2 regions of the Levilactobacillus sp. genome follow, and region 1 is predicted to be linked to the other one. Evidence: predicted binding sites of a transcription regulator. Region 1 holds the regulator's gene; the other holds the start of a gene.
What was found. Region 1 encodes NrdR, which represses ribonucleotide reductase genes. Its sites were predicted from a motif close to ACACNATATATNGTGT; they were not measured.

Region 1 (15,153 bases):
TGCTCTTACTCCAGTCGTTTGCAATCGTATCCATCAAGTTTTTGTTCAACGTCGGCCGTTCTTCATCGACCAACACGTGATAGATCATGAGATTCAAGACGGCATCGGGAAACAACTGACGACTGACCAGGTCGCGGACGATTCGCTGTTCGCCATCCGTCACGAACCCGCCGTTCTTTTGTTTGATGCCTTGCAAAAATAAGGCGGGCACGGACTTGCTGGCCACGGTGATCAACGTTTGCTCGGCCGAACTCAGCCGCTCACCAGTGGGCTGGGTCGTCGTTGGGGATGTGGCCGCTGGCTGACCCCGGTGTTGCCGCGAGAAGTCTTGGGCAATCACGCGTTTGAACTGCTCAGGGTCAAATTGATTGGTCGCCAGATCCGTGGCATCCCCCACGTATCTGGCCATGGTCACCTCATCCAGGTTATAGGTGGCGTGCTCCGTCAAGAGCAATTGCCGGTAGCTACGCAACGCCTTGGTGTCGATGAACGAATGTTCCAAGATTTCCCCCAGCAATTTGAAGTCAAAATCCTCGTGGGACGTCGGCGTCAATGCCGGCGCGGCGTCGTCATTGGGGAGGTCTTCGCGTGTGGCCGTAATGGCGGCCGGTAAGCGGTTGAGTTCCTGACCATCCACGTGAAAGACGTCGAGAAAGTTCTTGGTAATGTCTTGTTCATCTGACGCAGTTTGCGGTTTCACGGTATTGACGGTCACCAGCGTCCGGTAGGCCTCTTCGCCGATTACACCGAGCAGCTGCACGCTCAATAAATCATCGCGGAAAAAATCTGCCGGAGCTAAGGGCGCCTGCAATTCGTAAACGAAACTGGTCAGCTCCCCTGACGTTTTGACCTTGGTCGTCAGCAAGCCGGTCGCTTCCAGCCGCAAGCGCGCCTCGTAGAAATGTGCCAGGTCCATCCCCAGCAACCCCAACAAGGTGGCATGGCGCTGGTACTCCCCGCGTTTGGGAAGCCAAAAAAGGGCCGAGTACAGCCCCGCGGCACTCGGTCCCACAATCGGCTGGTAAAGCTGGGTCAACGTTTGCCAACTCTGATCGGTCAAGCGATCCGCTAACCGCACCAAAAAGCCCGTTCGTGGTTTTAATTGGTGCCAGGAATTTTCCATGCTTTACTTCGCCTCACTTTGTCCCTGGTCTGATTCATGCTTTTTTTCTTTTTGTTTGTCTTTGGCCAGCATATCCTTCAACTCGTTGAAGAAGACACCGGTATCCTTGAATTGCCGATAAACGCTGGCAAAGCGAATGTAGGCGATTTCGTCAACGTCGACCAGACGATTCATGACGTATTCCCCAATCAACTGACTGGAGATCTCATTGACGCCTAACGCGCGAATCTTGTTTTCCACTTCGTCGACGATATTGGTCATGACATCCATGCCCACTGGGCGTTTTTCAGCGGAACGAATGATGCCTCGCAGGATCTTCTCCCGATTGAACTCTTCTCGCGTCCCATTTTTCTTGATCACTAGCAGCGGCGTAACTTCAACCCGCTCAAACGTCGTGAACCGAAAACCACAGTTCTCGCACTCACGACGGCGGCGAATCACGCGCCCGTCGTCGGTGGGTCGACTATCAACGACCCGCGATCCATTATGATGACAGTGTGGACACTGCATTATTGTTCACCTCGTTTTAAATGGTTACTGTTGCCAAACTTATTGGCGTCAAGCCATTTTACCACTTGTTGGCGTGTTTGGGCAATCGTTCCCCCGTTATCAATAACCACGGTGGCCTGCGCGATTTTCTTAGCAAGCGGCCACTGCCGATCCATTCGCGCCTGTGCATCCGCCGCCGAAAGCCCGTCACGCGCCATTAACCGCTGCTTTTGTGTTGGCACATCGGTCGCTACGACCATGACGTGATCGACCAGATGAATCAGGTAACCTACCTCAAAAAAAGTTGGCGCGTCGATCATGACGACCGGCACTTGTTGGGCCTTGGCCGCCGCTAATTCTCGGCGAATCTGCGCTTGAATCAACGGTGCCGTAATGGCTTCCAGCTTCTTCAATTCGGCCGGCTGGGTGAAGACCCACTGGCCCAATTTCTTCCGGTCCAAGCCCGCTTCCGTCACGAAGTCCGCCCCAAAGGTCTGCGCAATCTGCTGCAGACCCTGCGTTTTGGGCGCAACGACTTGCCGGGCAATGATGTCGGCATCGATCACGGGAATGCCCGCCGCGCGCAGCCACGCGCTCACGGTCGATTTTCCCGTCGCAATGCCCCCGGTCAATCCCCATACCTCAGTCATCTGTCAACGCCTCCAATGCGTCTAGCGGCACCGGCTGACACCGCGGGCAATAGTGCGTCCCTCGCTGGGCCACCTTGATTTTCACGATTTCGGTCCCGCAACGCTCACAGGGTTCCCCCTCGCGGCCATAGACATGCAGGTGGTTTTGAAATTGCCCCGCTTCGCCAAAGGCCGTGGAAAACGAATGCACGGTGGTCCCGTGACCCTGAATGGCCAGGCCAATTTCCGTAATAATACTTTGCCGTAGCGTCTCTAACTGGTCATCGGACAGTTCGTCGGCCGGCGTTAAGGGATTGATCTTCGACAGCCACAGCACCTCATCAGCATAAATGTTGCCCAACCCCGCGATTTTCGACTGATCGAGCAAGAAGGGCTTGACCACCTTGTGTGACTTGTGAAAGATCTGTTGCATATACGCCAGCGTCAGCGTGGCTTCGGTGGGTTCTGGTCCCAATTTGCCCAATGATGGTAAGGCCGTGCCTTCCGTTCCCGTCGGCACCAGACGCATGCGGCCGAACTTACGGGTGTCCGTGTAGCGCAGGTCGCGCCCATCGGTCAGATGAAAGACCACATGGGTGTGCTTGGTAATGGGACTGCCGGTCGGTTGCACGTCATATTTGCCTTCCATCCGCAAATGCGAGACCATCGTCAGCTCGCCACTAAAGCGAAATAACAGGTACTTGCCCCGCCGGTCGATACGCTCGATCTGCCGGCCAATCAACTCCGCGGTAAACACTTCGGCTTCCGGCGTGACCATTTTTCCATAATAGACGTCAACGTGGTCGATCGTGGCGCCTTGAACCAGGCGGGTCAATCCCCGTCGAACCGTTTCAACTTCAGGTAATTCTGGCATCGCTTATCGTCTCCCTTACCGCTATTTCGCGTCGTACCAGGTCGGACCGTAGTGGCTTTCCACCTTCAGCGGGATCTCCAGCTTAACGGCTGAATCCATCACGCTAGGCACCAACTTGGCCAACGTCTCAATCTCTTCGGCAGGGGCCTCAAAGATCAGTTCATCGTGGACCTGCATCAACATCGTGGCCTGCAGATCCTTGATGGCATCTTCCATCTGGATCATGGCAATCTTAATAATGTCGGCGGCACTTCCTTGAATTGGCGTGTTCATGGCCGTCCGTTCAGCAAATGACCGCTGATTGAAGTTACGCGAATTGATGTCTGGCAAATACCGCCGCCGATGGGCAATCGTCTCCACGTATCCCTGTTCCTTGGCCTGTTGGACCATCCGATCCATGTAGGCCTTGACGCCAGGATATTCCTCAAAATAAGTATCGATGAAAGCCTTGGCTTGTTTACGGGTAATACCAATGTTTTGGGACAGGCCAAAGTCACTGATACCGTAGACGATGCCAAAGTTGACCGCCTTGGCTTGGCGCCGGATGTTCGGGGTCACCTCTTCGTCGGGACCCATCTTAAAGATTCGCCGGGCCGTGGCCGCGTGAATGTCTTCACCCTCGCGGAAGGCCTCTTGCATGTTGGCGTCATGACTCATGTGCGCGAGGACCCGCAACTCGATTTGCGAATAGTCAGACGAGAAGATCTGCCACCCCGGATGACGCGGCACGAAGGCCTTCCGAATGGCTCTGCCCTCTTCGTTACGCACCGGAATGTTTTGCAGGTTCGGGTCGACCGAAGACAACCGTCCCGTTTGCGTCAACGTCTGCAGGTAACGCGTGTGCACCTTGTGATCGTCGGGATGAATCACCTTCAACAGGCCCTCAACGTAGGTCGACTGAATCTTGGCAATCTTGCGGTATTTCAAAATGTTTTCGGCAATCGGTGCCTCAGCCGCCAGCTTTTCCAGCACGCCGACCGCCGTGGAGTACCCGGTCTTGGTCTTCTTGATGACCGGCAAACCCATCTTTTCAAACAGGATGTGCCCCAATTGCTTGGGCGAACCAATGTTAAATTCCTCGCCGGCTTCGTTGTAAATGGTCTGCTCGATCTCGGCTAGCTGTTCGGTGAACTTACTGCCCATGGCCTCGAGTTCACTGGCCTCCACCGTGATCCCAGCGATTTCCATCCGGGCCAACACGAACGCCATGGGCAATTCGATATCACGGTACAATTGCGTTTGTTCATTATCGGCCAGTTCCTTGACTAATTGCGGCCGCAGCTGTTCAATGGCCCGCGCCTTGCGTGCCAGATGCGAGAAGAAGTCCACGTCGTCGGCTGGAATGGCTTCCTTGGCGCCCTTGCCGTAAACGTCTTCGTCAGTAGCTACCTGGTGATAGCCGTGTTCCATGGCCACCCGTCCCAGGTCATTGCTGTTGTCATAGGTGTTCAACAAATAGGACACGATCAACAGGTCACAGTCAACTCCCGCTAACGTGATGCCTAAGCGATTCAAGGCCACGTAAGTCCGTTTGGCGTCAAAGACCTGTTTGGCCACGTCAGCGGACTCTAACAACCCTTTTAACGGGGCCTGCTGTAAGAGGCTGGCGTCGCGGCTGACCCACCAATGATCCTCGTGACCGATCACGAAGCCATCGAAGTCGGCCAGATGGTAGTTGTCCCCCAACATTTCCAAGTAGAATTCACAGCCATCCGCAAAGGCCGGCAGTGTCTGGAGATTGTCGGCCTTCAAGACCGTAAAGTCCACGTCTTTTAGACCGGGGGTGGCAGTTGGTGCCTCACCATCAATGCGCATTTTGCTCAAGAATTGGTTGAAGTTCATGCGTTGGTAGAATTCGACTAATTTTTCCTGGTCGTCTCCCTGATACGTCAGGTCGTTTACCTGCTTGGTCACTGGCGCATCCCGGAGAATCGTCGCCAATTTTTTCGACAGGAGCGCCTCGTCGTGGTCCGCGACCAAATGTTCCTTGAGCTTCTTCGCAGTGATCTCGTCGATGTGATCGTACAGGTTTTCAATACTGCCGTACTTGCCAATCAAATCCACGGCGCGCTTGGGACCCACGCCAGTCACGCCAGGGTAATTATCCGAATTATCCCCCTGCAACCCCTTGATATCAATGATCTGACTCGGCGTCACGCCCATCTTTTCCTTCACGTAGGCCGGCGTGTAGTGCTCAATATCCGTGACCCCGCGTTTAGAAATGGACACCGTGGTGTGGTCATCGGCCAGTTGCGTCAGGTCCCGGTCCCCGGTCACGATGGTCGTGGTAAAGCCGTTTTCCTCAGCCTGCTTGGCCAAGGTCCCAATGATGTCATCCGCCTCATAGTTGGGCAGTTCATAAGTCTGAATGCCCCGTGCCGCTAAGAGTTCCTTGACATACGGGAATTGCTCGGACAGTTCCGGCGCCGTCTTGGCCCGGCCGCCCTTGTAGTCGTCATACATTTTCGTCCGAAATGTCGTCTTGCCCGCATCAAAGGCCACCAAGGCGTGGGTGGGCTTGACCTTGTCCAACATGATCTCTAGCATCGTGTTGAAGCCGTAAATGGCGTTCGTGTGCAGCCCCTCGCTGTTGGTGAACTTACCCAACGCCGTGTACAACGCGAAGAAGGCCTTAAACGTGACACTGTTTCCGTCAATCAATAATAATCGTTTTTCCGCCATGTTACGCTCCTTTCGAGCCGCGGTCAGCCGGGCTCGAGTATTCTAAATCTATTTTACCAAAAAACCAGGTAAACCCGAAAAGAAATCTCTGAAAAGCATGGAAGCACTTGCTGCTCGGTCCCATAGTCCGCGCTGGCCGCCTACCGTTCGCCAACCTGTCAGCGTCAGCCAGAGATGGGCACCCTTTAGCAACTGGAAGTGTCAGGCTTCATAGTCAACCACCAAGCTATTTCTCGAGCCGGCCGCATTTCCCAATCGCTGCTTATCGCAGGATCCCAATCTCAGTGATTTTTTAGGCATTAAGACGCCGTCGTTTTAGCTATGTCTCGACTTCCGGTGACACAAAAAGCCTGGGCGCTTTCGTCCCAGGCTTTTCTGCGTAACCTTTAGTCGTTGTTGCCACCAAAGATTCCGAAAATTTGTAAGAGTTGTAAGAATAAGTTAACGAAGTCCAAGTACAGTTGTAAGGCCCCGTTGACGGCCAACCCAGTCGTGGAGACTTGGTCACCGTATTGCAGATACATCTTCTGCATCCGTTGCGTATCCCAGGCTGTCAGTGCTGAGAAGATAATGACTGCGGCGAAGGATAAGATCAAGGACGCCAATGGCATCCGCAAGAACATGTTCACGATCATCGCCACGATTAACCCGATCAAGGCCCCCGTAGCTTGGGTCCCAATCTTGGTCAAGTCTTTCTTGGTGAAAGCCCCGATACCGGCCATCGTCACGAAGACTGCCGCACTGGAGACAAAGGCCGCGGCCATCGTATTGATGCTGAAGACCATGGCGTAGGTCGAAATGACCCCACCGGTGATCACCGCGTAAACAAACAACCCGACTAAAGCGACGGTTGGTCGTTTCATCGATTGTCCACTAATGACGAACGGTAAAATAAACCAGACGATAATAGGTAACCAAAGACCGGCACCGTGTAAGCCCTGGGCTTGACTTGCCATTGGGATCATCAAGTACGCCGTCACTGCAGAGACCAACACGGCCGCAGCCATCCAGCCAAACATTTTAGTCATAAAGCTGTTGAGGCCGACCTCAGTGTTTACTGTCGTCCGGGGTTGCTGATCATAGTTGTTCATTGAAACGCTCCTTCTTTTTCAAATCAATTCCTGCCTTAGCCATCACAATTGATGAACCAGCCACAGGGTTATTAGAGTATATTTTACCAAATCTAATAGTAAACACAAGTAATGTGTTCAGAACTGGAAAAGAATTGTCGCGTAATGGCCACGTTACTTAGCCGCAGATTGACCGGCACCCCCTTCGTTATCGGCCTCGCCACTTGCCCACACCTTATTGGCGTAAACGGCGTTAAATAATAGGGCAATCTGCAAGGCCACCTGGGAAAGGTTGGCGCCCAACGTCCCGACGTTGGTGGCTCCCGTGAGAATCTGGAAGGTCAGAATACTCCAATACAAGACGTTGACCACGTTGACCACGATCCACAGGGACCAATTTTCCTTGAACTTCATGATGTAGAGCAGTTGGGCAATCAAACTCACCACGAAGTTGACCGAATCAAAGTATGGCAATTGACCGTGCAACAGGGACAAGACCAACCAGCCAAGGGCCCAAGCGACAAAGGCCGCCGCAAAGATCCAGTTTCTGGTCGTTTTCTTAAAGGACCGGGTCGCTTCGTCATGCCCCCACATGTACCAGCCGATGGGTTGGGAAATAACATAAATAATATCCATTGCAAAAGACCCGTAGGCATGGCTGATCCAGGCCACATACGTCATGGCGACACATTGAATGAACCCAAAAATAAACGAAATCTTACGTCCCTTCATCCCGTAGACCAGGCACAAGACCCCGCCGACACCGGACACCATCCCAATCACGCTGTCGGGCACGATCACATAGACCACGACCTGCAGCAAAATCAAGATCGACACGTAAATAACCTCAAACTTCTTCCAATTGGTGAATAACTGGTTATACCACCAATTGTGTTGTGTTCCAACTTCCACTAGCACTCGCTCCCCTGAAAAAAATTAAGGACGATACGCGTCCTTAATTTACTAGAATACAGATTCTTCAGAAAAGTGCAACTCATATCTAACGAATGGGTTAAGTGCGTTAAATGCCCGTTGTAACAGTGATTCATCCGGATAGTCATTTCGACAAAAATCCGTTTACCCGATTAGCGGTCCAGACCAATCAGCCGATCAAAAAGGGCACCGATCAGCGACGATTCGCCCACCAGTGCCCATAAATTTAGTTATTTTTCAGTGATAAATGACTTAATAATTCTTCGTAAGCCCGTTCGTACTTCTGCACGTCGCCGGCACCCATGAAGACCACGACCGCGTCATGGAAATCCAATAATGGGGACATGTTATCAACCGTCAAAATGTCGCCACCCTTAGCGATTTTTGCGGCTAAGTCCTTACTGGAGACCGCCCCGGCAGTTTCCCGTGCGGAGCTGAAGATGTTGGTCAAAAAGACCCGGTCGGCCAGGTTCAAACTCTTGGCGAAGTCGTCCATCAACGCAATCGTTCGACTGAACGTATGCGGCTGGAAGACCGCAATGATTTCCTTGTCCGGGTACTTTTGCCGAGCAGCATCCAAGGTGGCCTTGATTTCGGATGGATGGTGGGCGTAGTCGTCAATGATGGTCATGTCGGCCAGCTTACGTTCCGTAAACCGCCGCTTAACACCCTTGAAGTTGGCCAGTTCACGCTTGATTTCGTCCATGTTGACCTTTTCAAAGTAGGAAACGGCAATGACAGCCAGGCTGTTCAAGACGTTGTGTTCACCATACAGGTGAATTTCAAAGTTGCCTAAGAATTCATCACCATGGTAAACATCAAAGTTGGAGCCGGTCGTCGAACGTTTGATATTTTTAGCTTGGAAATCGTCGCGGTCCTTGGTGCCGTAGTAGTAAACCGGCACGTCGGTCTTGAGCTTACGCAACTCAGGGTCATCCCCCCAAGCAAAGATACCCTTCTTGACCTGGTTGGCCCAGGTTTCAAAGGCACTGTAAACATCATCGATGCCCGTGTAGTAGTCGGGGTGATCGAAGTCGATGTTGGTCATGATGGCGTAGTCTGGCTTAGTGGCCAGGAAGTGGCGCCGGTACTCATCGGCTTCGTAGACGAAGAAGCGGGCATTAGGCGTCCCCTTCCCCGTTCCATCACCAATCAGATAAGACGTTGGCGCTACCCCACTCAACACGTGGGATAACAGGCCAGTCGTACTGGTCTTCCCGTGCGCACCAGCCACCCCAATACTCGTGTAGCCTTCAATCAGGTGACCTAAGAATTCATGGTAACGGTAAACGGGCAGACCCATTTCCCGGGCCTTCTTGATTTCTGGGTGTTCATCCGTAAAGGAGTTCCCCGCAATGACCGTCAAGCCCTCGTGAATATTGGCTTCATCAAAGGCCATGACGTCGATCCCGGCTTTTTCCAGTCCCCGTTGTGTGAACGTGTACTGGGTGATATCTGAACCTTGAACCTTAAAACCCTTATCGTGCAAAATCAGGGCCAGGGCACTCATCCCTGATCCTTTAATTCCAACAAAGTGGTAAACCGTTGCGTTATCCATTAAATGATCCTCTTTTCTACTCTTTCGGTCAGGCCACTACTCCCCCAAACCGTCTGAGTGACTCTTTTCTTATTCTAGCATATCCCCCACCCGCTTAAAAGAAATCACGGGGAGAAAGGCAGTGAGGCCTCCTCAACCTAGGATGAAAATGGTGCACCCTGGTCATGAGGCTCTGGCAAGTCCTTACCCAAGTCATCGGGCGTCAAGTAGACCTCCCGGGGTTTGGACCCGTGCTGCGGTGACACATAATGGTGCTGTTCTAAGTCGTCGATCAGGTTGGCAGCGCGGTTGTAGCCAATCGAGAAGACCCGTTGGAGCTTGGACGTCGAAACCGTCTTTTCTTGGGAAATGTATGCCAGGACCTTCGGCAATAGCTCGTCTTGATTCTCCTCGGCCGTTTCCCGTTGTAAGAGTCCCTTGGGTGAAAAGGCATACTGCGGCTTGCCTTGTGTCCGCACGAAGTCGGTGACGCCATCGACTTCAGATTCGACGAAGGCCCCTTGCAGCCGCATTGGTTGACTGGCCCCGTTGCCCAGGTACAGCATGTCCCCGCGACCCAACAGGTTTTCAGCCCCGGCCGTGTCCAAAATGGTCCGCGAATCGATCTGACTGGAGACCATGAAGGCGATTCGCGTCGGGATGTTGTTCTTGATGGTCCCGGTCACGATGTCGACACTTGGCCGTTGTGTGGCCACTAACAAATGGATTCCAGCGGCCCGTGCCTTTTGCGTGATGCGGACGATGTAATCTTGTACCTCACTGGCCGCCATCATCATCAGATCGGCTAATTCGTCAATGATGATCACGATGTATGGCATCTTCAGCCCGGGTTCGTCATTGGCGTCGGCCCGGTCGTTAAATTGTTCAATGTTGCGGACGCCCGCCGCGGCGAGCTTTTCGTAACGCTCGTCCATTTCCGTGACGACCCACTTGAGGGCTGCCGCGGCGGCCTTTGGATCAGAGATCACGGGCGACAACAGGTGAGGCAACCCATCGTAAGGCGCCATTTCCACGGCCTTCGGGTCAATCAGTAAGAGCTTGACCTGTTGCGGCGTGGCCTTGTACAAAATCGACAATAGCAGTGAGTTAATGAACACACTCTTCCCGGAACCCGTAGCCCCGGCGATCAAACCGTGCGGCATCTTGCGCAAGTCCGTGACCTGGGGTTGGCCAAAGAGGTCGACCCCTAAGGCCACCGTCAACGGTGATTCGCTCTTCTTAAAGGCCGCCGAGTTCAGGATTTCCGAGAGCATGACGGGGCGTGATTTCAGGTTCGGAATTTCAATACCGACCGTCGTCTTCCCGGGAATCGGTGCCTCGATCCGAATGTCCTTGGCTGCCAGGGCAAGCTTCAAGTCATCGTTTAGGTTCGTAATCTTATTGACCTTGACCCCCAGTGCCAAACTGATCTGAAACTGCGTCACGGTCGGCCCCACCGTCCAGTCCGTGACGTGGGCGTCGACGTGAAAGGCACTCAACGTGGCATCGAGCACCTCGGCTTGGTGTTCGATCCACTCGTCCAAGGCCTCTTCATCCGGCACGACCGGTTTCGGCAACAGCGCCAGATCTGGGAAATGATAACCGCGCGCCGGCGTCGTGTCGGCCGGTTCCGCGGGCGCCGTCGGTCGGTCAAACAAGGCCAGATTGCGCTGGTCGTTCCCCTCTTCTTGCATGATGTCGCCTAAGGAATGTCCCAGGCCGCGACTCGGCTTGGCCTTAGGCTTCGGTGTTGGCTTGGCAGCCGCCGATTGTGGTGCGGCAGTCGACGAAGCAGCCGGCCCAGTGGTATTTGTGGCTGCCGTTGCCCGGTCCAGCAATTGATCGACCTCGGCTGGGCGCTGATTGGTTGCGGCTGAAGACGGCGCGCTCACTGAAGGGGTAACCGCAGATGTTGACTCGGCAGTTGCCGGTGATTCAGGTGCTGTGACCTCTGCAGGCTCTGTTGCTTTTTCCGTTGGTTCATTGGTTTCGGTTGTTTCATTGGTTTCAGCTGATTCTTTGGTAGCGGTTGATTCAGTCTTGTCAGGTGTATCGCTCGTTTCCGCAACTTCGGCTGTCTCAGTAGGTTCACCGGTTGCGGTCGTCGGTTTGAGTGTGTCAGCAGGCGTTTCACTAGCCACCGGTTGGGTCGGTTGAATGACCACCGTTTCACCGGAGTGCGCTGACTTGGCGGCTGGCGTAGCGGACGTTTCACTGGCAGCCGAGTGTGCCGGTACTGGATTATCGACTGGCAAATAAGCTCCGCTATCCGTCGATGTTTGCGCCTGCGGTTCTGGATAAAAGACCTCCGTTGGGCCCACGACCGCTTGCTTGCTTGGGGCAGCGGCTGGCGTTTCATCCCCAGCGGATGCTGGCGCTACAGTAGTCGCCGCAGTGGTAGTGGTTACAGACGACGCGGTACCTTCATTAGCCGGAGCCGCCGAAGTGGCGATTGCGGCCGCTGAATCGACGGTGTCGTCCGCTACAGAGGCTGCAGAGGCCGGTTGTTCAGGTGTTGGTTCTGCTTCTTGCGGTTCTGCTTCTTGCGGTTCTGCTTCTTGCGGTTCTGCTTCTTGCGGTTCTGCTTCTTGCGGTTCTGCTTCTTGCGGTTCTGCTTCTTGCGGTTCTGTGTCCGTTGCCGCAGGCTTTGCTGGCGTTGCCACTGCGTCCGTGGTAGTCGCCGGAGCCGCCGATTCGTCGGGCAAAAAGACTTCCGTTGGCGCCGGTTCAGGCTGGTCTTTTAGGGAGTCCTGTGCGGCTAAAGCGGCTTCATCCGCCGCCGTTCCCAATAACAGGAAGCTGTCATTTGACTTCCGTAACTTAACGACCAGTCTTTGATAGCGCTGCCGAATCACGGACGGTTGCCACACCCGTTGCCGTTGCTTGGGTACCGGGGTGACCGCAAACGGCCGGTAATTGGCACTGGCTGCGGCTGCGGCCTGTTCCGGCGTTTTCGCCGCCGTGGCGGGCGTTGATGCCGCAGACTGACGCCGTTGGGTGTGGTGCAAAACCTCTTGGGCTGCGCTTTGAGCCGCCGATTCGCGCTTTTCTTCCCGCTCCTGGCGAATCCGCAGGCGATCGTTACGTTCTTTACGGAGCTTGACCTGTCGTTGTGACCGGTCATCCGTGGTATCTTCCATTTGATCAGGGGTCGGTTTTACCGGAAATTTGCGATAAAATGCCGGTCCATCATAGTGCTCCATGTGTTTCTTCCTCCTTGACGAGCGCACCCGTCGACTTTCACGACTCTTGGGAGGAGACGCCGCCAACTTGACGGCCACTTAACTCATTCCCTGAATCTCTCTTTTTATTATTTTTTAATTCCAGACGCTACTTGCCATCCGTTCTGGTGACAATCCATTGCCAAATTGGCAGTCTCCCCTATTGTACACAAAAAAGCAGGCAACCGACAAGGGTTCACCTGCTTTGTAATAATCTTCTTAATTTTTGAAAATACTTTGACCGCGTTCGAAGTCAAACGGTTCACCGACCGTGTAGTCGTCCGGCAAGATCAAGGCGCCTGGTTTCTGCGGGGCATTGGCAAGCTTGAGCTCACGACCAGAACAGATCATCCCGTTGCTGGCAACGCCGCGGAGTTCACCGGGCCAGATGATCAGACCGTTGGGCATCATGGCCCCAACTTTGGCCACGACCACCTTGATGTCAGCCTGCATGTTCGGTGACCCACTCACGATTTGCAGGGACTCGTCGTTATCCACGACGGTCTCCGTCACCAGCAAGTGATCGGAGTCAGGGTGCGGTTTGGCCGATTTCACGTAGCCCACCACGAAGCGCGAACTGGTCTCTGCGACCAATTCACCAGCAAAGCCAGCGTCCTCCAAGGCGGTATTCAATGCCGCCACATCATCAGCCGACAAATCGACCTGGCCGTTGCCACTGATCTCTGGCAAGATGTCAGAGACTTTCAAGAAGTTGTAGCCTAAGGTCTTTTCCGTCGCTGCATCATAGATCCGCGCGATATTGTCCCGTACCGTGTGGGCTTGGGTCGCTGAATCCTGCGCAACAACAACAATCAAAGTATCCCCTAATTCTTTAGGGTTGTAACTAGCAATTAACATGTCTGAATCCTTTCCAACGGGTTTAGTTGGCGTTGGTCGTCAAAGAATTGATGAATTCTTCTACCTCTGCTTTAGTCTTACGATCCTTGTTCACTAACCGACCAATTTCTTGGCCATCGGCATAAGCAATGAAACTAGGAATGCCGAAAACGTTCAGCTCTACCGCCAGGTCGATGTTTTCATCCCGGTCGACGGCAATAAAGGTGTAGTCAGGATATTCTGCTTCGATCTCTGGCATTGCGGGCTTGATAAAGGCGCAATCTGGGCACCAGGTCGCTGAGAAGAACAACATGGTTTTGCCTTCTTTAACAACGTCCTTTAAATCCGCAGCAGACATCTTGGGTAATTGTTCCATGAATGAGCACTCCTTTTTCAGTTAGTTTTAAAAGTTAACATCAACCATTATAGCATGACTGGCTAAATATACACGGTTTTTGTTTGTAAACCGGCCACAGTGGGTTTACCGGCCCGTTGGCACGAGGAAAGTGCGCCAATTTACCCACTAATCAAGAAATTTGCGAAAAATCTGCCTTTTTACGGGAACTTCCGCGCAATCATTGCTATACTAGGGGCAAGAAGTGATGGGAAGCATGCCCACAGAAATTAGGAGGCGGTAGCATGGCTGCTAAGAACGGACAATTGTATCAACTAAGTCTCACCGGGGTACTCGGGGGCTTAATGGGCGTTTTCATCACGCGCTTTTTCGGCGCTAACCGGCTCAACCCAGACGATATTTTGGAACAGGTCAAACGCCAATTCCGGCAAGAATCTCCTATCGAGGGTGCCTGGATTGAAAAGCACGCGGTCCCGTTTCAAAAGTTTGCGGTCAAGTCACGCGTCTACTACGGCGGCATTACCCGCTATGAAGACGACCAGCTGGTGCAATACCAGTTCGTGGCCGATGCCGAAACCGGCAGTGTCTTAGATATTCACCGACTTTAACTTTAATCAGAATAACTTGTTGCGTTAGTCCCTCAGGGCTGGCGCTTTTTTTCTGCCCGTAAAGATGCGTAAATCGGTTTATCGTTCGTGTTTATCGTTTTACGTTATCATAAAAATAAAAATATCGCCGATGTCCCTACCAAATTATTAACATTCATGCTATACTTTTTAAAATTTGATATTGATTAAGGGGTGCTCGTTTTGCAAAATGTCTATTTTAATCACGATGGTAACGTCGACGACTTGGTCTCACTGTTATTACTGCTCCAAATGCCCGATATCCATTTGACCGGAGTCAGTGTGGTGGGTGCGGATTCATACGTCGAACCTGCCGCGGCGGCCTCACGCAAGATCATCGACCTGTTTGGCGACCCACAGCAACCGCTCAGTGTGGCTGTATCTGATTCCCGGCCCGTGCATCAATTCCCGCAAAACTGGCGGCTGTCGGCCTATTCATTTGACAACTTCCCAGTGCTAAACGAACGTGGCCACGTCACGACCCCGCAAGCTAGCGCCCCGGCCCACCTAGACCTGATCGACAAGCTGCAAGCCACCCCAGGCAAAACGACCCTGGTGATGACCGGCCCGCTGACAGACCTCGCCCGGGCACTGGCCATCGACCCCACCATCACTGATAAGATCGACAAGCTCTACTGGATGGGCGGCACCATGAACAACCAAGGTAACGTCGGCGAACCCGACCAAGACGGCACCATGGAATGGAACGCCTTTTGGGACCCCGAAGCCGTCAAGACCGTTTGGGACAGTCCCCTAGACATCGTCATGATTGGCCTA
Region 2 (15,153 bases), on a different contig from region 1:
CGCCGTGTTGGTAAGCCACGTAAGCAAAGGCGCCAATCATGGCGGCATTATCGCCACACAAATTCAATGGTGCCTTGACTAGATGGGTAACGGGGTTGCTGGCCAGGTCGTGTTCCAAACGTTCGCGCAGGCCACGGTTGGCGGCGACCCCACCGGCCAAGATCAACTGCTTGACTGGGTAGTCGGCCAATGCGCGCTGCGTCTTTTCGGCCAATACGTCGACCACGGCCTGTTGGAAACTGGCAGCGAGGTCCTGTTTATTCAACGTCTCGCCAATTTGGTCCGCATGGTGGGTCGTGTTGATGAAGGCGCTCTTCAACCCGCTAAAGCTAAAGTCAAAGTTATCATCTTTCTCCATGGCCCGCGGGAAATTGAACGTGTCGTGGCCTTGGTGGGCCCATTCGTCGACAGTCTTGCCGGCAGGATAGTTGACCCCCATGACCCGGCCGACCTTGTCGTAGGCCTCCCCAGCGGCATCGTCGCGGGTCTCGCCAATAATTTCAAATTCATTTTCGGCTGGCATGTACACCAGTTCCGTGTGCCCCCCGGACACCAGCAAAGCCATTGCCGGAAATTCAATGGGTTCCACGTAACGGGCCGCGTAAATGTGCCCCGCCATGTGGTTCACGGGAATCAGCGGCAGGTTGTGGGCAAAGGCCACCGTCTTAGCGGCCGTGACCCCAATCAACAATGCGCCGACCAGCCCCGGACCATAGGTGACCGCCACGGCATCCAAGTCGTCGTAGGTCACCTGCGCCTCATCCAAGGCATCCTTGATGCACAACGTCACTTCTTCGATATGGTGCCGACTGGCCACTTCGGGCACAACGCCGCCAAACCGCTGGTGACTCTTGATTTGGGTCGCGACAATGTTGGACAAGATCTTATGCCCGTCCTCAATGACCGCGACACTCGTCTCGTCACAACTTGACTCAAACGCTAAAATTAAATTTCGCTTTTCCGTTGGACTCACTCCCTTTAAAATTCTTGATCCTTGTTTTTGTTTTTCTCAATGATAATGTCCGTATTTGTCGCCTACCGTTGCGCGAAATTCCAGGCTGGAACGCTGGGGAAGGACGGGCCGAGCCAAAGACCGGTCTCGTCCCTTGCTTTGAGCCGAAAAACACGTCTCAAAGTCACCAATTTGTCAGCCAAAATCGCTGCCAAATTCCCCGGCTGAGCCTGGCTTTCGCTCCACTCTCGGCTGAGATTGGTGGTCTGCAAAACAACACGTTTACCCCAATCTAGTATTTTCTTGTGACGCTCCCCCGCTTAACTTTCTGCATGCTTACTTACACAGCACAATTCGTATTGACGGACAGTTGGCCGACAACGTGCCTGGTTGCCAATCGTCACCGCGGTCACGGGCTGACGGGCGATGCTGCTGAACCAGCACAACCGTGGCCGTGAGCGGCGCACCAGCTGCGTTCAGCCGTGGGACTCTCCTTAGTGGCGGGGTCGCTTAGGAGAATGGCGTCTTTGAGACGCGGACTTCGGCTCAAAGCGAGTGCCGAGACCGTCTTTCAGGCTCGGCGCGTCCGCCCACAGCGTACCGACGCATCTGGTATGCCGCAGTAGGCGGACAGTTACCAGATTCATAGCAGGCAGAACCCCTGGCAGCCGCAGGCACTGGTTAGCGCCATTTAGCTGTCAGGTCACGAAAAAAACGAGCGGCGAAGCGCCTACTCGTCATCCGCAGCCGAATCTTCAGCCAAATACAGCGTCATGTCCGCAGCGTCTTCATGGTCACCGAAGTAGTACCCCCGCTTGATCCCCGTTTGTTCAAAGTCCAAGTCGCGGTAGAGCTTCTGGGCATTTTGATTGGAGACCCGCACCTCTAGACTAACTGACTTGTAATTCAACTTCCGGGCTTTTTTGATCATGGTTTCCAGCAGGAAGCGGCCCAGGCCACGGTTTTGGTACTCCGGAACGACCGCGATGTTGGTGATGTGCGCGTCGCGGGTCCGTTCGTCAAACGTACTGCCGATAAAGGCCAGGAGCTTGTCTTCCTTGCGAATAACCAGGTACAGCCGGTCCTTTTCGCGGCGCAATTCATTGGCAAAGGCCGTCGAATCCCACGGGGCCTTGCCGGCATAGACCGCCCGCTCGATCTCGATCATTTCCGGGATGTCGGTGAACAGGGCCTTGGCTACAAAGTACGTGACCTCCCGGATATCGACCCGGTGGTTTTTCACGTCCATCGCCTCTTCACGCACCAGTTCACGGCGGCTGCCAAAGATATTTTTATACCAGATTTTAAATTTTTTCAACATATGATTCGGTATCCTTCTTGTTTGGGTTCTTAGCCTGCCATTCGGCCTCGGCTTGGGTCAGACGTAAATAATTGGGGACGAACCGGTCCACGTCGGCCACGGGGTCCAACTGCTGGCCCAGCAGCCCAATCGTCGCCACTTGGGGCAGGTTCAACCAGGGGCTGATGCGCGGCGTGGCGGCTGAAACGGTGGTGTTGATCAGGTCCGCAAAGTGATTGGCATCCCCCAAGAACCAGACCGGTTCAGCGTATTCCGTGACTGCCTTTAAGAAATCGGTGATGTTGGTGTGCGCGTCCGCAATCACGGGCGTGGGCACGCCACCGGAGATGCGGTACAACCCGGCGAACACGTTTTGGTTACGGGCATCAAATAGCGGTGCCACTAAGGCCCCCTCGACCGGGACGTTGGCCGCTAACGCTTCGAGACTGGAAACGGCGACCAGGTCGATGTCTAAGGTCGCCGCCAAGGTCTTGGCCGTGGTGACGGCGATCCGAATGCCAGTGTATGAGCCAGGACCCGCCGCGACCACGACCCGGTCCAAATCGGTGGGCTTCAGGTCGGCCATCGCCAATAGGCGCTCAATCTCGGGCAAGAGGTATTCCGCGTGCTTTTGGTGAACGGTGACCGTGATGGCCGCCAGGACCGTGTCGTCGTCCAAGACGGCCACGCTTAAGGGGCGATTCGATGTATCAATTGCTAAAATCTTCATATTTGCTTGCGTTCCCTTTCATTTTAGGTCGCCAGGTCGGACTCATCGTGTTGGTGGTCCCGGTCGTGGTAGCCGTTTACTGTCTTTATCAGTTTAATATACTACCACAAAAGGCCACTGGCGACACCTTACCTGCTTAATCTGTTGAAAACTACGTCCGGGCCTGCCACTGAATGGTCGCCTTGGCCGCCACCACGTCATCACGTTGGACCAGGTGTTGCGAGGTCAACGGGTCGGTGGCTTGTTCGTAGCTACTGGTGACCGGTTCGCCGTAGGTCACTTCATTTTCAAACCGGATGCGCACGTCGGCGGGCTGATGGTCCCGCAAGAAGTCCGCAGGCAACACGTCGAGCATCCAGTCGAAGTAGTGGGCGTTGTTCACGTGACCGTTGCCGTCGATATCAAAGTAACGGACCGTGTATGGCTTGGTCGGCAGGTCGGCCGTCTCCGTCAGGCGGTCCGGCCGTGGCAGCCGCGGTAGCCGTACGGACTGCGTGGATTGGTAAGGCGCCATGACCTCGGCAGGAATCGTCGCAATTTTTCGGGTGGCGTAGCTCATGGTGACCCAAATGCCCTCGCCATAAGCCAATTGCTTACCCGCTTCATCGAGCAACCAGTACTCGCGATAGGCGAAGTATTTGTTGTAAGACGTGGCCCGGGTCTTCAGTTGGACCTGATCGCCGGTCTTCGGCAGCGTGCTGATCTGCAGGTGGTACTGGGTCACGACCCAGCCAACGCCATGAGATTGGACAAATTCAGTGGTCAACCCCAACGCCGCATTTTGGTCCTCGGAGACCAAAACGAACAGGTTGATCAGCATGGCGAGCGTTAAATGGCCGGTGTCGTCCGCTTCGTAGTAGACGACCCGGTGTGGTTCGGAAAATTCATTAGCAGCCACCTGGGTCACTCCTTGTCTAAATGATGATAAGTATTATAAATTGCTTGTTTCTTGACGCCGCGCAAATTGGCGACTTCCTTGATGGCCGCGTTGGGTTTCTCCCCCGCCGCAATCAAGCGGTCGACCTGTACTTCAACGGGTTCGCTGAGGTCAACGGCCGTGGTCGCCGTCGTGGTCGGAGCGGGATTACCACCGACTAAGACCACGAATTCGCCGCGGACGGTATCGGTGGCGGCCCAGTCGGCCAGCTCCGCTAACGTGCCGCGCAAGAATTCTTCGTAGCGTTTCGTCAGTTCCCGACACAAAACGGCGGGCCGGTCATCGCCGAACCCCGTGGCCAGGTTTTGCAGCGTCTTCTTTAAACGGTGCGGGGCCTCGTAAAAGATCAAGGTCTCCGGCCGTTGGGCCAAGCCCTCAATTTCGGCACGCTGGTCCTTAGGTTTCCGGTCCAAGAAGCCGTAGAAATAAAACGGCTGCGGCGCCAATCCCGACGCAATCAACGCCGTCAATCCGGCATTGGCCCCAGGGAGCGGTGCCACCGGAATGTGGGCCGCGATGCAGGCGTTGACCAATTCGTGACCGGGATCCGAAATGGACGGCATCCCCGCGTCACTGACCTGGGCAATGTCTAGTCCCTGTTGGAGTTTGGCCACCAACTGGGGAATCCGTTCCTGAGTGTTGTGTTCATGAAAGCTGATCTGCTTGGTGGTAATATCAAAATGATTTAATAATTTCTGCGTGTTACGCGTATCCTCGGCAGCAATCAAATCCACGGCCTGAAGGGTCTTCACCGCCCGAAAAGTCATGTCATCCAAATTGCCGATGGGCGTGGGAACCAGGTATAGGTGCCCCTGCGCCTCGGTTTTAAAACTGCGTGTTCGTTCCATTAAGTTGCCTCCTACTGATCGCGATAAATAACTTCCAGGCAAAAGGCACACTCTTCGTCTTGCTTGCGGCGGGTGCCGTAAAATTCCCGACACACGTGAAAGCCTTCCTCGTAAAGTTTTTCCAGAATCTGCCGGGACTTCGAGAGGCCTTGGGGGGTCTCCGGGTCTTCCGGCAACGTCTTTTGTAATTCCCGGACCAACTCGCGCAGATGTTGATTCTCGATTTCCAATTCAGCGTTTTGTTCGAACACCTGCGTCATCTGCGTTTGCAGGTCGGAAAATTGGGCCAACATCTGTTGTAGCTGCCCCTCAAGACTCTTGAACTGATCGTAAACTTCTTCCTTATCCAAAGTTGCCACCCCTCCCATGCGAACTAGTCTTAGCGCATCTGCGCCAGAATCTGTAACGTTAAGGCTTCTAAGATTGCTTGAAAATTCAGGTTTCCCGCCAATTGCCCGCGGGTCGCCAAGGTTTCGGTCATGATCGTCACCAACCGGTCAATCGATAACTGGTGGGCGACGCGTTGACTGACTGATGCCACTTGCGGGTAAGCCAAGTCGGTCGGGTCGATAGCATTGGCCTGTTGACGCAAGGCGTCGTGCCAGACCTGAACGACCATGTCCAAGACCACGCCTTGGCGGTCCCGATTGCTGCCCAACGGCACCAGTTCCGTTTGAACCCGGACAAAGGCCCGTTCGTCGCGGTCACAGCAGGCCGTAAACCATTGGCCGACCGCCGTTTGCGCGTTGGCTAGCCAGTCGTCGGCCACTAATTCCTGCGCGGCACTGACACTCTCTGTCAACGTCGTCAATAAGTAGCGTTGGCTGGGCACGATGCCCGCTTTGGCCAACGCCGTAGTTAGAGCTTGCGGCGCCACCTTAATGAAGTCAACGATCTGGGTCCGCGACAAGATGGTCGGCAAGATGAGATTCTTGTTGGCCGTCAGTAACAGCGCCACCGTGTTGCCCACGGGCTCCTCGATGAATTTCAACAGACTGTTGGCCGCACCGGTCGTCATCCGGTCGACCTGGTCTACGATAAAAATCTTCTGGTTGCCTTCGACCGCACTCTTGGTGAACTCCGCCTTGAGGTAGCGGACCTGGTCGACCTTGATCCGTTGGCCATCGGGAACGACGCTGACCACGTCGGGATGGTCGCCCGCCATGATACGCCGGCATTCCGGACACTGCCCACAGGGCAAGCCATCGTCGGTCACGTTTTGGCAAAATAAGCGCATGGCGACGGTCCGCGCGACTTCCTGCCGCCCGGTCCCATCCGCGCCATTAAACAGGTACGCGTGCGCCAAGTGGTTCGATTGAATTAACTGCATAAAGTGGCTCACGAGTTGCGGCTGCAGCCGTTGGGCCGTGGCCACCACGGATTCTTCGCTCATCTTGACCCCCTAAAACTGATGAAACTGCTCCACGGGCATCACGAACACCGTGGCGCCGCCGACTTGCACCTCGACCGGGTAAGCCGACGTGCTGTCCAATTGGGCATCCAAATTAACGGGCGGCGTCATGAACTGCTGCCGGGTGTGGCTAGCTTCCTTGATCATGTTCAAGACCTCGTCGACCCGTTCGTCTTCGAGACCAATCATAAACGTGGTGTTCCCGGACTTTAAAAAGCCCCCGGTCGTCGACAAGCGGGTTGCGCGAATATCGTGGTCGATAAATTGATTACTCAAGCGATTCGCGTCTTTATCCTGAACAATGGCGATTAATAATTTCATACTGGGTTTCCTCCCTTTATGCCGGTGTTAAAAGTAAGCGGGTGCGGTCTGTTTGATCAACGCCAACGACTGCGCGACCACGGTGGCCGGGTCCTGGGTGGCGTCGATTAATTTGATGCGGTCGGGGTGTGCGGCCTGGAGTTTCAAATAAGCCGCCCGCACCCGGTCGTGAAAGGCCGTCTGTTCAACATCCAGCCGATCGACTTTGGTGGGGTCACGGTGCGCTTGAATCCGCCGCAAGCCGACCTCAGCCGGCACGTCAAAATAAATCGTCAGTTCCGGCAACAGCCCGTCCGTCGCAAATTCATTCATTTTAGCGACCGCTGCTTCCCCGATTTCTCGGCCAGCACCTTGGTAGGCCACCGAGCTGTCGACATAGCGGTCACACAGGACCAATTTGTCCGCCGCTAAAGCGGGAAGAATCGTCTGGGCCAAGTGCTGCCGGCGCGCTGCCGCGTACAGGAGCGCTTCCGTACGGTAATCCATCGCCGTATTGGCGCGGTCCAAAATGATCGACCGGATACTCTCAGAAATCGGATTGCCGCCAGGTTCTCTGGTGATCGTCAACCGGTCGCCTAAAGCGGGCGCAATCTCCGCGGTAATGGCCTGCAACGCGCTGGTTTTCCCGGCGCCGTCGGGTCCTTCAAAACTAATAAACGTTCCTGACAACATACTCGACCCCATTTTTGTTTGATACTAAAGATTGAAAGCAAAATTAACGTACTGCTTCCCGGAAAGACAGTATTCTATCCGCTAAAGTTAGCGAAACCAGGAGCCTACGTCACCACCAGTCAGGTGCCAAATGGGTTGCCATCAAAGGTTAACCCCATTATTACTGACCATCAATCTTGTAGCCAAGAGTTCGTCAAATATGGGTTCAGCTGTGGGTTACCTGCTCAAAGCGAGGCCGAGACCGTTTCTCAGACTCGGTTCGGTCCAGTCCGCTCACCGCGTTCCAACTCGTATTTGGTGAACGGTAGGCGGACAGCTTCCGTTTTGAAATTAGGGCCCATCACTCTCAACCACATCATTAGCTGATTTTTGCCTATCAATCTTTAGTTTGATAGTTATATTGTACTTGAATTCAGAATTGATGTCTATCGCCGCGCCGGTTTCCCGCCCGTTTTGTCAAGCAGGTCACCAAGTGCGTGACCACAAGCAAAAGGCGCACCAGAAACCACTTCCAGTCCGCCCCTCCTTGGTATTTAGCTAATCGCGGAACACCGCCGCGGAAATGTGCTTGCCCTTTACCTGGCGCCGCCGTGCTTCGCGGTACAAGAACAGGTAGGTCTGCCGAGCCAGCGCCGTATTAGCCGTCATTTGATTGTCGGCGTCCGCAATGGCTTCTTCCGTTTGCTTGGCGTGATCCCAGCGATCTTTGGCGTCGTCGATGGTCAACAAGAGCTGTTCATCGTAGGCCGCCTTTAAGCGAGGGAGTTGGCGTTTCTTTTTTCCAAACATGCAAAGTCCCTCCTTACATTTCTGTCCGGCCTTCAACCGCCTTGAACAGGGTCATCTCATCGGCGTACTCAATGTCGCTGCCGACGGACAGGCCGTGAGCCAAGCGCGTCACCTTGATGCCCGCCGGCTTGATCAGCCGTGACAGGTACATGGCCGTGGCTTCCCCTTCCGGCGTGGCGTTGGTGGCAATGATGACTTCCTTAATCGCCGGATTGCTCTGGAGCCGGTTGATGAGGCTGGTGATGTTTAAGTCCTCGGGCCCCTTGCCTTCAATCGGCGACATGACCCCGTGCAAGACGTGGTACAGGCCGTGGTATTCCTTCATCTTTTCCATGACCATGATGTCCTTGGCCTGTTCGACCACCAACACGTGCGTTTGGTCACGCGTCTTATCGGTACAAATGGTGCACGGGTCACTCTCCGTGATGTTGCCACAGATCGAGCAAAAATGTAGGTCCTTTTTAGCTGAGACCAGCGCCTTGGAAAATGCCTTAACGTCATCTTCTTGCATATCAATCGTGAAGAAGGCCAGCCGCGTCGCTGACTTTTGCCCAATACCGGGCAGCTTCATGTAGCTGTCGATCAGCTGCGCAATGGGTTCTGGATACTGCATGGTCCCAACGTCCTTTCTAAATTACATCCCCGGAATGTTCATGCCTTGCGTGTACTTCCCTAAGGACTGCTTCGTTGCCGTTTCAACTTGGTCCAACGCATCGTTGACCGCGGCTAAGACCAAGTCGGCCAACATGTCAGGATCATCGGGGTCGATGGCTTCTGGCTTGATCGTCAGGTCGGTCATCTTCCGTTCCCCAGTAAACGTGGCTTGGACCATGCTATCTGGTGAGACACCGGTGAAGGTTTGCGCGTTCAAGTTCGCTTGGTCTTCCGCCATCTTCTTTTGCATTTGCCGCATTTGTTTCATCATACTACCCATATTTCCCATGTTCCGCATTGTTCGTCATCCTTTCAAGGTTTAATCGTCTTTAACATCCACAATATCTTTACCAAATAATTCTTCGGCCTTCGTCACGACCGGATTGGCCGCTGGTTTGGCGGGCTGTTCCGCATCCCCGGCATGATTATTCTGCAGCTCATCCTTGTGCGCCGTCAAATAATTCTTCCGGATCACGGGCCAGTCCTCCTTGGGCACAAACACGACGGGTAACGCCGTGCCAATCATCCGGTCCAGGCCGTTTTCAAGCGCATCCGTCAGCTCGTGATCGGACGTCGCGCGTTGATACAAGAAAGCGTAGTCAAACGCCACGATTACCCCGGAGTCGGCCGCGGCGACCGGTTGCGACACCTTCATGACCGCGCGTTGCGTGATCGACAGGCTATTCAACACGTCGGGCCAGACTTCCTGGAGTTGGTTGAGCTTCTCGCGCGTCGCCGCGCCCAAAACCGGATAGATCTTGGCCAAATTGACTTCCTTAGCCGGCGCCTTTTTCGTGACCCGCGGCTTTGCGGCTGGCTTGGCCGCCACTGGCGCTTGTTCTAGTTGCTTAACCGTCGACTTGAGTTGATCGACCTCGTGTTGCAAGGCCGTCAACGCCGACGAGCTGGCCGCCGGTGCACTCGGCGTCGCGGCCGCGGCGTTCGGTGCCGCTGGTGCAGCCGTTGGCGTGGCGCCCTTTTGCCGGCCGATTTCAGCCAACTTGATGGTCAAGATTTCCAAATAAACGTCCGGGTGCGTGGTGAAACGCATCTGTTGCTGGATGGCGTTTAATTCGTTGATCATCGCGTACATCGTTTGGGCGGGCGTCTGCTTGGCCAACTGTTGAAAGTCGTCGCTGACACTGCCCATTTCGGCTTCTTCAACTAGCTGTGGTGCCTGTTGATAGAGCAACAGGTCACGCGCATAGCTGATCAGGTCTTCGGTAAACCGTTCGGCGTCCTTACCGGCTTCCAGCACGGATTGCAGGGTCGCTAGCGCCGCCTTGGTGTCGCCACCCAGCACCTGTTGCACGTAGGTGGCCAGCAGCTCGTGTGTCACGCTCCCGGTCACCAGCAACGCGTTGTCGAGGGTAATTTCATTGTCGCCAAACGACAACGCCTGGTCGAGGATACTCAACGCATCCCGCATACCCCCTTCGGCCGCCTTGGCAATCACCTTGACGGCCTGCTCATCGTAGGTCACACCCTTTTGATCCAAGATGTAGATCATCCGGTTGTAGCTGTCACTAGCCGCGATGCGTTTGAAATCAAACCGTTGCGTCCGCGAAATAATCGTGGCGGGAATCTTGTGCGGCTCCGTGGTCGCCAGAATAAAGATCACGTTGGCCGGGGGCTCTTCCAGCGTCTTCAGCAAGGCGTTGAACGCACCAGTCGACAGCATGTGCACTTCATCAATGATGTAGACCTTGTAATCGGCCACCGTGGGCGCGTACTTGACCTTGTCGCGGATGTCCCGAATCTCTTCGACCCCGTTGTTGGAAGCGGCATCGATTTCAATGACATCGTTCAAGGTCCCGGCCGTAATGGCTTTACAGGTCTCACATTCATTGCAGGGCTCACCGTCCGTTTGGTGATGACAGTTGATGGCCTTGGCAAAAATCTTGGCTGCCGAGGTCTTCCCGGTTCCCCGGGGTCCCGCAAAAAGATAGGCGTGGCTGATCTGATTCGTCGTAATGGCGTTCTTCAAGGTCCGGGTAATGACTTCTTGCCCAATCATATCCTCAAACCGTTGGGGCCGCCAAACCCGGTAAAGTGCTTGATAAGCCATGCAATCCGTTCCTTTCGTTTACATTTTTGCGGCGCAGTTCGTGAAGCAATTCCTGCGCCCTCGTCTGTTCCTAAGTTAAATTCGCTGATTAATATTATAGCCTTTTTCAGTGGTCGCTGTCACGGATTGACTAGCAGATTTACGCAAAATTAATCCGGTGTGAATAAACTAGCCGCCTCCCGTTGCGCGAAAGCTAGGCCGGAACGCTGGGGGGGGAGGACCGCCCCGAGCCAAAGCCCGGTCTCGGTGCTTGCTTTGAGCCAGAAGTTCGCTGTCTCAAAGTCACCAATTTGCCAGCAAAGACCACTGGCAAATTCCCCGGCTGAGCCTAGTTTCGCTCCACTCCCGGCTAACACGTGACGGGAGACCATCACGCTTAGTTAAGGCCAAATCTTGACGTCATCCATTACTTACTAATACTAGCCAAGCCAGTTGCCTGCGGCTGCCAGCAACGACCGGACACCGATCAATCAGCCTCCAGTGGTTATAATTCCCAAGAAAAACATCATCGTTTCTTCCATATAAATAATCAAAACTGTCAACGGCCCACAGCGAATGACTAAACGCTGTCATAATTGTCACGTCGATTGATTACTTCTACGTTAGCTCATTTATGCCGTTAATAAAGTTAATCACGAAATCTCTCATTCCCCAATGCCATTTATCTCGCCGGAGTCAGGCAGACATCTGTCTTAGCCACATCACCATAAAAACGAGCCTGGACAAAACCTCCCAAGCTCGTTCCTTCACCTTCACATAGCTGAAGCGTACGCCAACAGGCAGCCGGTGCCGCTAAAACCTGATACCCAAACAATCCAAGCCCAGGATTATTCGGTTATCAGCCTTAATGCTCGCCGGCTAATCGCCTTTTGACCCACTCTCAACAAAAAACTCCCAGTCCAACGACTAGGAGTTGTTAATATCTCATAAACTTGAAGCACAAAGCGAAACGAACTTAGTGCTGCTTCCTTCCGGACCTGACACGATTCGTAAGCCCACCCTTGCTTCAAGGCCTTAACGGCAAGTACTAGTGTATCATGCTTTTTTCTGGTTGTCTAGCGTCTTCTCAGTTTGTGCTTGCGCCGCGGCGCGTTTGGCCTTCTTACGGGCCTTTTGCCGCACGCGCGCCGCCTTGAAGAAGCGGACCATCCGTTCACCGGCGTCCTTGGCCAAGAGCCCCTCGTGGACCGTGACCGTGTGGTTCAACCGGCTGTCCGTCAACGTTTCGTAGAGGCTGTCGACCGCACCAGCCTTGGGGTCACGCGCCCCATAAAAGACTTCCGGGATCCGCGAATTGATGATGGCGCCGCTACACATCAGGCACGGCTCAATCGTCACGTACAGTTGACACTCTTCCAGCCGCCAGCTCTTCAGTGTCCCGCAGGCTTCTTCGATTGCCCGAATCTCCGCGTGCATGGTGGCATCGTTGCCGTGTTCCCGCAGGTTGTGCCCCCGCCCCACGATTTGGTTGTCGTGGACGATGACCGCGCCGATGGGGACCTCGCCAATCAGGGCCGCCTGGTCTGCTTCGAAGAGGGCCTCTTCCATATAGTGGCGTTGCCGCCCCGTATAGTGCTGATCTCGCATCCAGACCCCTTCCTTTCCTGTTCGTTAGGCGAGCGTACTCTCTAAAATGTAATAGCCCTTGTCCTTTTTAATGTTGGTACAGTTACCAAACGTGGCTTGCATGGTCTTTTCTGCGGACGGCGCCCCCTGCTTCTTTTGCAGGACCACCGTCAACGTGCCGCCCGGGAGCAAGTGCTCCTTAGCCCCCGTCAACATAGCCGTCACGACCTGTTTACCGGCCCGAACTGGTGGGTTCGTAACGATAGCCGCGTAACGCTCCGTGACGTTGGCATAGACGTCGGAAGTCTTGATGTCGACGTTGTCGATTTGATTGGCCGCCGCATTTTGCCGCGCCAAACTTAGCGCCAATTCATTGACGTCGACCATCGTGACCTGCCGTTCAGGCCACTTCTTAGCTAGTGCCAGGCCGATTGGGCCGTATCCGGTACCCAGGTCCAACCACGGGCCCGCTGGGGTCTTATCCGCGTTAAACGCGTTGAGCAATGCGCGTGAGCCATAGTCCACCCTGTTTTTGGAAAAAACACCGTTGTCGGTGGTAAACAACAATTCGTTGCCTAAGAGGGTAAACGGCCAATGATGTTCCTCGTGTAAAACGTCTGGATTTTGTGTATAATAGTGATTAGTCAATTTCTCCGCCACCTTTATCTCTTATTTTACCGTAGATACCTCGTGGTGGCTAATAAAAAAAGATTATTCGCTGAGACACCATATTTGGTAGTTATTGTATGTATCAACTACCAAATATGGTGTCTTTTTTCATTGTAATTTTCGCTGACTGGTGTAAACTGTACTCATCGAGATTGAATTTGATGAGGAAGTGGCAACAATGAAAGTAACGGTTTATTCCAAGAACAACTGTATGCAATGCAAGATGACGAAGCGTTTTCTGAGTGAACACAACGTGGAATTTGAAGAACGCAATATTAACCAGAATCCCGAATATGTGACATACCTCAAGGAGCAAGGGTTCCAAGCTGTTCCCGTCGTTGAGGCTTCCGGTCACCCTGCCTTTTATGGCTTCCGGCCGGATCAATTAACGCAAATTGCGGGCTAAGCTCTTTTTGAGTTGGTTCCCATTCGTTTTTGGCGATGTCGTGGTTTACACGGTGGCGCCATTTTTATTTGACACTTGCGCATTCTAACCTAGAAAGAGTTGACTAGTATGAGTTTAAAAGACCTAACCGACGTCACGTATTATGATTTAAATAACGAGATCAACATCCCCGTGAACGGTCAGATTCCGTTGAACAAGGACCAGGAGGCTTTGCAGGCTTTCCTCAAGGAAAATGTCATCCCCAACACCAAGACCTTTGCGTCGTTACAGGAACGCTTTGACTACTTGATTGCCAACAACTACGTCGAAAAACATGTTATCGACGCCTACCCAATGGCCTTTATCGAGGACCTTTACGCCTACTTACGGGCCCAAAATTTTCATTTTAAATCCTTCATGGCAGCGTACAAATTTTATGCGCAATATGCCCTGAAGACCGACGACAACGACTACTATTTGGAAAACTTCATCGACCGGGTCGCCATGAACGCCCTAGATTTTGCGGACGGTGACCAACAACTGGCCCATGACCTGGCTGACGAAATTATCCACCAGCGTTACCAACCGGCGACGCCCAGCTTCCTTAATGCCGGCCGTTCGCGGCGGGGCGAACTGGTCTCTTGTTTTCTGATCCAGTCGACCGATGACATGAATACGATTGGCCGGACCATCAACTCTGCGCTCCAACTCTCCCGTATCGGTGGCGGGGTCGGCATCAGCCTATCCAATTTGCGGGGCGCCGGTGACCCCATCAAACACATCGAGGGCGCCGCTTCTGGGGTCGTCCCCGTCATGAAGTTGCTGGAAGACAGCTTTTCTTATTCCAACCAATTGGGCCAACGGCAAGGGGCCGGCGTGGTCTACCTCAGCGTCTTCCATCCCGACATCGTCGCCTTTTTGAGTGCCAAGAAGGAAAACGCCGACGAAAAGATTCGGCTGAAGACGCTGTCTCTTGGGATCACGGTGCCCGACAAGTTCTACGAGCTGTGTGCCGCCGACGCGGACATGTACCTATTCAGTCCCTACGACGTGGAACGCATCTACGGCAAGCCATTTGCCTACGTCGACATCACGAAGGAATACGACAACATGGTCGCCAACCCGGACATCCGTAAGAAGAAACTCAAGGCCCGTGACCTAGAAACGGACATTGGCAAGCTCCAACAAGAATCCGGTTACCCTTACATCGTCAACATTGATACGGCCAACCGCGAAAACCCCATTGATGGGCGCATCGTCATGAGTAACCTGTGCTCCGAAATCATGCAGGTCCAAACGCCATCGACCGTGAACAACCAACAAGAATACATTCAAAAGGGAACTGATATTTCCTGCAACCTGGGGTCCACCAACATCGTCAACCTGATGGCAGCCCCCGACTTCGGCCACTCCGTTGAGACCATGGTCCGGGCACTGACCTTTGTGACCGACCATTCCGACATCGACGTGGTCCCATCGATTCAAAAGGGCAACCAGCTAGCCCACACGATTGGCCTGGGCGCCATGGGCTTACACAGCTACTTTGCCAAGAACCACATGATGTACGGCTCCAAGGACAGCATTGCCTTTACCAGCGTTTACTTCATGTTACTGAACTACTGGACGCTCAAGGCCTCCAATCAAATCGCCAAGGAACGCCACGAAACGTTCCACAACTTTGAGAAGAGCACCTATGCTTCCGGGACCTACTTCGACCGCTACACCGAAACTGACTGGCGGCCAACTAGCGAAAAGGTCCAGGGCCTCTTTGCCAACATCTGGCTACCTTCTCCGGAGGACTGGGCTGCCTTGAAGGCCGACGTCATGCGCGATGGCCTGTACCACCAAAAC

Region 2: a site for NrdR is predicted at 12,972-12,987, ahead of LKH74_RS09160 (redoxin NrdH). Genes of this name have one in related genera too.

The regions. Positions count from the first base shown of each region.
Region 1 covers NZ_JALCJA010000001.1:26,234-41,386, reverse strand. Annotated here, with positions in the region: gene LKH74_RS00270 (replication initiation and membrane attachment family protein) at 1-1,123, opposite strand, end outside; gene nrdR (transcriptional regulator NrdR) at 1,127-1,633, opposite strand; gene coaE (dephospho-CoA kinase) at 1,633-2,262, opposite strand; gene mutM (DNA-formamidopyrimidine glycosylase) at 2,255-3,115, opposite strand; gene polA (DNA polymerase I) at 3,137-5,797, opposite strand; gene LKH74_RS00245 (Bax inhibitor-1/YccA family protein) at 6,184-6,888, opposite strand; gene pnuC (nicotinamide riboside transporter PnuC) at 7,042-7,779, opposite strand; gene murC (UDP-N-acetylmuramate--L-alanine ligase) at 8,027-9,358, opposite strand; gene LKH74_RS00230 (DNA translocase FtsK) at 9,496-12,540, opposite strand; gene ytpR (YtpR family tRNA-binding protein) at 12,778-13,416, opposite strand; gene LKH74_RS00220 (thioredoxin family protein) at 13,439-13,771, opposite strand; gene LKH74_RS00215 (PepSY domain-containing protein) at 14,035-14,358, shown strand; gene LKH74_RS00210 (nucleoside hydrolase) at 14,560-15,153, shown strand, end outside.
Region 2 covers NZ_JALCJA010000005.1:70,199-85,351, reverse strand. Annotated here, with positions in the region: gene tsaD (tRNA (adenosine(37)-N6)-threonylcarbamoyltransferase complex transferase subunit TsaD) at 1-973, opposite strand, end outside; gene rimI (ribosomal protein S18-alanine N-acetyltransferase) at 1,683-2,273, opposite strand; gene tsaB (tRNA (adenosine(37)-N6)-threonylcarbamoyltransferase complex dimerization subunit type 1 TsaB) at 2,257-2,982, opposite strand; gene LKH74_RS09225 (acyl-[acyl-carrier-protein] thioesterase) at 3,134-3,880, opposite strand; gene rsmI (16S rRNA (cytidine(1402)-2'-O)-methyltransferase) at 3,886-4,767, opposite strand; gene LKH74_RS09215 (DNA replication initiation control protein YabA) at 4,779-5,117, opposite strand; gene holB (DNA polymerase III subunit delta') at 5,147-6,160, opposite strand; gene LKH74_RS09205 (cyclic-di-AMP receptor) at 6,170-6,499, opposite strand; gene tmk (dTMP kinase) at 6,527-7,171, opposite strand; gene LKH74_RS09195 (YaaL family protein) at 7,709-7,960, opposite strand; gene recR (recombination mediator RecR) at 7,974-8,573, opposite strand; gene LKH74_RS09185 (YbaB/EbfC family nucleoid-associated protein) at 8,595-8,912, opposite strand; gene dnaX (DNA polymerase III subunit gamma/tau) at 8,934-10,682, opposite strand; RNA gene ffs (signal recognition particle sRNA small type) at 11,609-11,695, opposite strand; gene tadA (tRNA adenosine(34) deaminase TadA) at 11,718-12,269, opposite strand; gene LKH74_RS09165 (class I SAM-dependent methyltransferase) at 12,294-12,896, opposite strand; gene LKH74_RS09160 (redoxin NrdH) at 13,096-13,323, shown strand; gene nrdE (class 1b ribonucleoside-diphosphate reductase subunit alpha) at 13,432-15,153, shown strand, end outside.